Regions from separate parts of the Dialister sp. i34-0019-2H8 genome, predicted to be linked through region 1. Evidence: riboswitches for the same ligand, from Rfam matches in the RefSeq annotation. Region 1 holds a riboswitch; the other holds the start of a gene.
The links. A riboswitch is a leader RNA that binds a small molecule or an ion and turns the genes downstream of it on or off. The one in region 1 is predicted to bind cobalamin.
Positions count from the first base shown of each region.

Region 2: linked by a shared signal. The riboswitch ahead of ACGG9R_RS02055 (methylmalonyl-CoA mutase family protein) and the one ahead of ACGG9R_RS05285 (TonB-dependent receptor plug domain-containing protein) in region 1 are both predicted to bind cobalamin.

Region 1 covers NZ_BAABYQ010000001.1:1,251,426-1,254,882, reverse strand. Annotated here, with positions in the region: gene ACGG9R_RS05295 (NlpC/P60 family protein) at 1-672, shown strand, start outside; gene ACGG9R_RS05290 (nitrilase-related carbon-nitrogen hydrolase) at 790-1,563, shown strand; cobalamin riboswitch at 1,828-1,985, shown strand; gene ACGG9R_RS05285 (TonB-dependent receptor plug domain-containing protein) at 2,372-3,457, shown strand, end outside.
Region 2 covers NZ_BAABYQ010000001.1:504,027-507,483, reverse strand. Annotated here, with positions in the region: gene ACGG9R_RS02055 (methylmalonyl-CoA mutase family protein) at 1-1,441, opposite strand, end outside; cobalamin riboswitch at 1,736-1,910, opposite strand; gene ACGG9R_RS02050 (hypothetical protein) at 2,115-2,621, shown strand; gene ACGG9R_RS02045 (biotin/lipoyl-containing protein) at 2,905-3,315, opposite strand; gene ACGG9R_RS02040 (hypothetical protein) at 3,354-3,457, opposite strand, start outside.

The DNA of each region.
Region 1 (3,457 bases):
ATGGTGGGTTCCAGAGGACCGGAAGTGCAGAACATTCAGCGTCGGCTGATCTCCAATGGCTACCGCCTGAAAGCGGACGGTAACTATAACAGCCAGACCTCGGCTGCGGTCAAGAAATTCCAGTTCAAAAAGCATTTGGATGTCGATGGGATCGTGGGGCCTGCGACATACAAAGCCCTGATGGGAAAGGCAATGAGCTGGGCGCCGGAGAAATCGACACGCAAGGCCGGACACGAGGCGAATCACAAGGCTTTTATGGGCATCGATGATGCGACCGTTCAGTGGCACCATGAAAACGCGATGTCTTCGACAGTGAAAGCCATCATGGAAGAAGCAAAGAAATATGTCGGCGTACCGTACCAGTTTGGCGGCACGACACCCAGAGGCTTCGACTGCTCCGGCTTCATCCAGTACGTATTCAACCGGAAGGGCATCGTTCTTCCCCGCGGAGCGGATGAACAGTATAGTGCGGGCCGCAAGGTATCTGTCAACGCACTGAAGCCCGGGGATCTTGTCTATTTCCAGACCTATGCCGAAGGCATCTCTCATTCCGGGCTCTATCTCGGTGACGGTTACTTCATCAGTGCCACGAGCAGCCAGGGCGTCGCGGTCGCGACCATGAAGAGCGGTTACTGGCATGATCGCTACATGGGAGCCAATCGCGTGCTGTGATCGGCGGGCATTTCCCTTACATTTGACTTACAAAAGGCTGTGAAGGATGGCTTCACAGCCTTTTTGATACGGCAGGGCTCCTTCTCTGCCTCCTCTTTCGTTTTTAAGGAGTATTCCATGCGTATCGCAATGATCCAGATGGCATCCGCTTCCGGTGACGTGGAGAGAAATATCAGTCGTGCTTTTTCCATGATGGAAGAAGCGGCAGAAAAGAGTGATCTTCTTGTACTCCCCGAGCTGTGGACGATCGGCTATAATTTTCATCACTTCGAAGAGCATATCCTTTCCCGCCATGCTCTGCTTCTCGAAAAGCTCTCTGACTTTGCAAGGACGCACCGTGTGACGCTCTCTCCGGGGACACTTCCTATCCGTCACGGTGCTATCATACGGAATACAGGCTTCCTCTTTGCACCGGATGGAAAGTGCATTGCAGAGTACAGCAAGCGGCATCTTTTCCAAGGATACCTCGAAGCGCAGCTCTTTCATCCGGGGGATGCGCTCATGCAGACAAGGATCCATGGCATCCAGACGGGGATGGCTGTCTGCTATGAGTTCTATTTCCCAAAGATGTGGAGAAAAATGGCAAAGGCCGGGACGACCCTCGTCCTCGCGCCCGCTTCCTGGCCGAAGAAGCATATCCTCCAGTGGCGTGTCCTTTCCGCTGCCCGTGCCATCGAGAACGGCATCTGCATCTGCGCCGTCAATATGGCAGGTACCTATAAGGATGTCGTCCTAGGCGGCCACTCCCGCTTCATCGATCCCCTGGGGCATGTCCTCGCTGAGGCGGGCGAGGGCGAGGAGATCTGCTATGCCGAGTATGACGAGGAAAAATATAAAGATCTCGGGAAAAAGCTCTCCGTCGTTTCCGGCGTTGTATATGGGAAACAATGAAAGACTTCCGGCATGAAAAACATCCGCACTTCTTTTATAGAAATACGGATGTTTTTTTATGCGTCTTCATAGGCTCCTGCGTCAGGCTTGCGCGATGATATAAAAGAGAGACAAAGCACGCTTGAAATTAATGCTATAAACATAATTTATTATTTAGTTATTAGAGTGCACTTGCATTTTATTAGTCGTATCATTATAATGATAAAAGAGCTGACTTGTGTTTTATAAGATACGATAAAGCTCACACTTATATTTTCTGATACATAATTCGACAACTACATAGGAAACAGGACAGGGGAAGCCGGTGAGAATCCGGCACTGTTCCGCAACTGTATGGGGAGCTCTCTCATGGCAAGTCCGTCACGAGGACATGAGAAGCGAGGAACTCAGTCAGAGTGCCTGCCTGTTTCTACTGCAGGAAACCTGGCTCGTTCAAAGTCAGGGACATGGGTTGACTGCTCGAAGCCGTGCTTGCAAAACGTGTGAAAGGCGCAGCGCCTCACAAAGAAATGAAAAGAATGTACGGCTTCAAAAGAGCACCGCTTGGGAGAAACCACGCAGCAGAGCCTCTTTGCGAGATCAGACCTATGATTTTCCTGAAAATCGAAAAGCTATCGAATGAATAGCCGCAGATACAGAGCGTGCTTTGTGATGCCATGAAATGAGTACACAGCACAGCCTGTTTTTCTGCGGCTTTTTTGTATCGGTCGGAGAGACGGTGATGAGGAGAAAGCACCGTTTCTTCAGGGAAGAGAGGTACATATGATGAATAGGAAACACTATTTACACATCTTAGGTACGGCCGTGTTTGCGACGCTGTGCAGCATCGCAAACAATTTTTCGGGGGGGGGTAGGTGCAGCAGAGGCGTTGTCTGCTTCCGATGCTCCGGAATTTGAACTGGCAGGAATCACTGTCGAAGCGAAACGCCCGGATTGGGAATCCAAACTCTCTCCAGGTACCGTCACGGTCATTCGTCCTGAAGAATATAAGGGTGAGCAGAAGGATCTTCCTGATTTACTGAAAATGGTCCCAGGCGTGCATGTGCGTGAAGTGAATGGCAAGGGACAATATACCGTCGTCACTGTTCGTGGTTCTACCGCAGCACAGGTCGGCGTCTTTGTCGATGGTGTCATGACGAACCTCGGCGGTGATGCAGCTGTCGATATCTCCACCATTCCGGTCAAAAATGTTGAACGTATCGAAGTTTACCGCGGATATATCCCGGCTCGTTTTGGCGGGACCTTCATCGGCGGTGTCATTAACGTGGTGACAAAGAAACCGACAAAGGCGAATATCTCGGCAGAACTCGGCAAAGCCTCTTTCGGGGGAAAGAGCGCCAGCCTGGAAGTGGTGAGTCCGCTCGCCTCTGGCAGCTTACTCGTGGGCCTGAACTATGAAGCAGCCAAAGGGGATTTTCCGTATCATAATTACTCCTATGATGATCCGAAAAATCAGAAAGAGGTGCAACGAGTTTTAGATGAGTATCCGAGCGTGATCGAAAGTATTGAGAATAGTCTGACATTAGATAATTGGAATAAAAATAATATAGAAGATTTGTATAAAAGAGGCGATATATCTGAGAATGTAAGGAATCAATATATTGATAGTGCAGGGAAAGTAGATAATGAAGGATGGTTGGGTTATGTGCGGAATGGTGGATTAATTAATTCATATATCGAAGTGAATACCCAAAAGGCAAAAGATGAATTAAGGGATACGTATTCTAAATGGGATAATTCTTTTGCTGATGAGAATCTAAAGTCTTCTGCAACGGTTTATTATTATAATTCGGACGAACGTTTTAAACGTGAGTATGATAACTATACTAAAAATATTGAAAAATTGCAAAGTAATATAGATTCGGGAAAATATAAGACGGAAAGGCAAATTAAG
Region 2 (3,457 bases), 750 kb from region 1:
CGGCTTTGATCTCCTTCTGCGGATAGCCTTCTTTGATTGCTTTGGTCATGCCGCCCAGAGATTCGATCTTCTGGAATTCAGCCCAGATCTTTTCTGCCATCTCTTTGGTGAGTTTTTCAATCGCCCAGGAGCCGCCAGCTGCATCGATCGGGCGCAGCATACCGAATTCTTCCTGCAGCATGATCTGCAGGTTTCTAGCGATACGGCGGGAGAATTCATCACCTTTTCTGACGGTATCATCATAAGGTGCATTTTCGTAGGTATCTACACCGCCAACGACAGCAGAGAATGCTTCGGTGGTGTTGCGGAGCATGTTCACGCCCACATCGAAAATGGTCTTTGTGAAGAATGCCGGTTTTGCATGGATCTTCATCGAACGATCTTCTTCTTCTGCACCGAAAGCCTTCATGATGTTCGACCATACCTGACGAGCTGCACGAAGCTTTGCAATTTCAATGAAGAACGTAGCGCCTACATTGAAGCCGAAGTAGAAGGACTGTGCGATATCATGGATCGAAATGCCTCTCTTCAGCATTTCACGGACATACTCTACAGCGACGCCGAAGGTATATGCGATTTCCTGTACGGCCTGTGCGCCGCCCAGAGAGAATACATCGGAAGTGATGAATACGGTCGCTACGCTCGGTGCATTCTTGCGAGCCCAGCGGATGGTCTCTGCCATCTGGTCGTATGCTTTTTCAAGGCTTTCCTTATTCTTGCCATCAGTCAGCAGCTGTGTCAACGGGCTTCCGCCGATCACGCCATGAAGCGCGGACACATCTTTTCCCTGTGCTTTGACTGCGGCAGCCACCATAGCAAGCGGTGCCAGTGCAGATTCGCCGGTATACATCATGAATGGATACTTTGCAAGATCCAGACCGTCCAGAAGGTTATGCACATCTTCGAGAGTGGTCAGAGAAACGCCGGTTTCACCTGGTTTTTCAGCATCCGTCACATCAATGCCATGCAGAGTGGATGCATCAAGGCGTACATTGTATACCGTGGAACCACGATCGATTTCGTGTTTCAGGAGCTCATTATTTTCCTTTGGAAGTGCTTCATCACAGGACTGCGCAATGCCCCATGGTTCTTCTTTGTAACCATTGACTTTCTGACCGCGCATGAAGTCCCCCATGCCCGGATAGTCATCGGTCGGCAGGATCGCATCCTGTGCGTCCGGACCTGTACGCAGGGTATAGATCGGGCTAAAAGTGATACCTTCATACGTCTTGGTGTACATCAGCTTATCAAACGGTTTGCCCTTCAGAAGAGCGTTGCACGCATCTACCCATTCCTCGTAGGTTGGTGGTGTGAATTCATCAAATGTGACCTGTGGGAAATCGGTTTTGCCTTCCGACTGTTTCAGAATCGCTTCCAATTCCTTATCGGTAAGCTGTCTTTCCTGATTTTCCGCGGATGTTGCTTTTGTTACTTCATCCATGAAATAGTTCCTCCTTTAATAATTTATGGCCGCCCACTGACTTACCAGCGCAAATCAAGAGAACGCCCCTTTAGACAATTTCAATCAGACAGAAAGTTCACCTCCTTCAGGTTCACGTCTTGGTCCTACCATAAAAAAACGACTGACCCAGTGGGGGCAGCCGGAAAATAATGAGACCAGGACCGATCTCAATCCCCTCCCCATCTCTCGCAGGTTGACGGAAATACGGATCTTCTCACAAGCCCTGATCTTAGACAGAATCAAATCATGTCTTGGATAGATCCCTACTTCCTTCGCGGTGATTCATTGGCAGATAGTTCTCCTGGCTTGGGCTCCTCATCTCTTCACGCCTTCCCAGACTTTCGCCCAGTGACATAACTGTGAGAGACTCCTCCTTACAGTGGCGGGACCGCTCCGGCTTAGACCGGATTCTCTTTTATGCTTTCGCATCTGCCAGCCATATGAAATTGTCTAAATGACTACAGTCTCAGTATAATTCATATTCTTCTCAGTGTCAATCAATGTTTTTCTCTGTCTCATACATTTCTTGCTAATATTGTATCTGAAATCACAAATTATGCATTGAACAGCAGCCATGATTTATATTATAATAGATTTATATGTAAAGTTTATTTCATTATCATTATTTTTATTCTCATACAAGGAGCTTACCATGGCACTCGATCCGAAAACCAAAGAAACCGTCAGAGAAGAAGCCCTTCGGCTTTCTAAAGAATTTGCTGCACTTGATGGCAGACGCCCGCGTGTTCTCCTCATTGAAATGGAAAATGATCTCGAAAGTGATCGTGAAGAACGAAAACTGGCAGCCAATGCATTGGCTGACTCCGGCTGGGACGTCGACGTCAGCCCCTCGCAGCAGCCGGAGGATGCTGCCAAGGGGGCCGCAGACAATGACGTTCACTTCGTCTTCTACACCACGACCGGTGACGCCAGAGGTAGGAATGCTGTCGCCCTCTCGCGTGCTCTCGCTCTTTATGGCCGTGATGATATCCTGATCGCCGTTCATCAGGTGCCGCCCGAAGAAAAGGAGTCTCTCTTCCGCTACGGCATCCTCTGTGCCTTCCCCAAGGACTATGATTACCTCCAGGCTTCCCTCACCATGCTCCGTATCCTCATCGCAAGAGAAAAGCAGGAAATGGAAGAGGATGATGCCTACTAAGGCGTGACAGGAAGCGGCCGCAAAAGAACAGAGATCAGCCGAGAGGACGTATCCTCCTTTACCATAAATGGGATCATTCGCTTCACCCCTGTCGGCGGTGCTATTTCATATCTGCTATCAAGCCTTGGCTTTTCTGTGCTGACACTACACCAAATACAAAAAGCAACGTGTGATCCGCTCTCACGGAAATGAAGAAACCAAAACGGAGTGCCTGATTCTCTTGGCACTCCGTTTTATTGCAACAAAAAAGCAGCGCATACGCGCTGCTTTTTCATATCGGCTATTAGCCAACGGTGAAGAGAACGTCGCCGCCCTGTACGGACTGACCTTCGGATACCGGCATGCCGGTGATCTTGCCATCGCATGGAGCCATGATCGGGTTGCCCATTTTCATAGCTTCGAGAACGAGGACTTCGTCGCCGGAAGCAACTGCATCGCCAACATGTTTGTTGATGCGGATAACTTTGCCCGGCATCGGAGCTTCAACGGATTCGCCTGCACCTGCAGGAGCTGCTGCCGGAGCTGGAGCCGGAGCCGGTGCTGGAGCCGGTGCCGGAGCTGCTGCTACCGGAGCCGGAGCTGGAGCTGCTGCCGGAGCTGCTGCTACCGGAGCCGGAGCTGCTGCTGCAGCGCCGCCATCTTTAACTACTACATCGTAATCCTGGCCGTTAACTGTTACAGTAAATTTTCTCATTGTCTTTCCTCCTAAATGATTGTACTTTCAACTTTCAATTAGAACTGCTGAGTGCCGGAAACACCTGCAAGACGAGATGCAGAGGTCCAGCCACTTCTAGCTGCCGGGCGGATGGAGACGATTTCGCCGCCACCCATCGCAA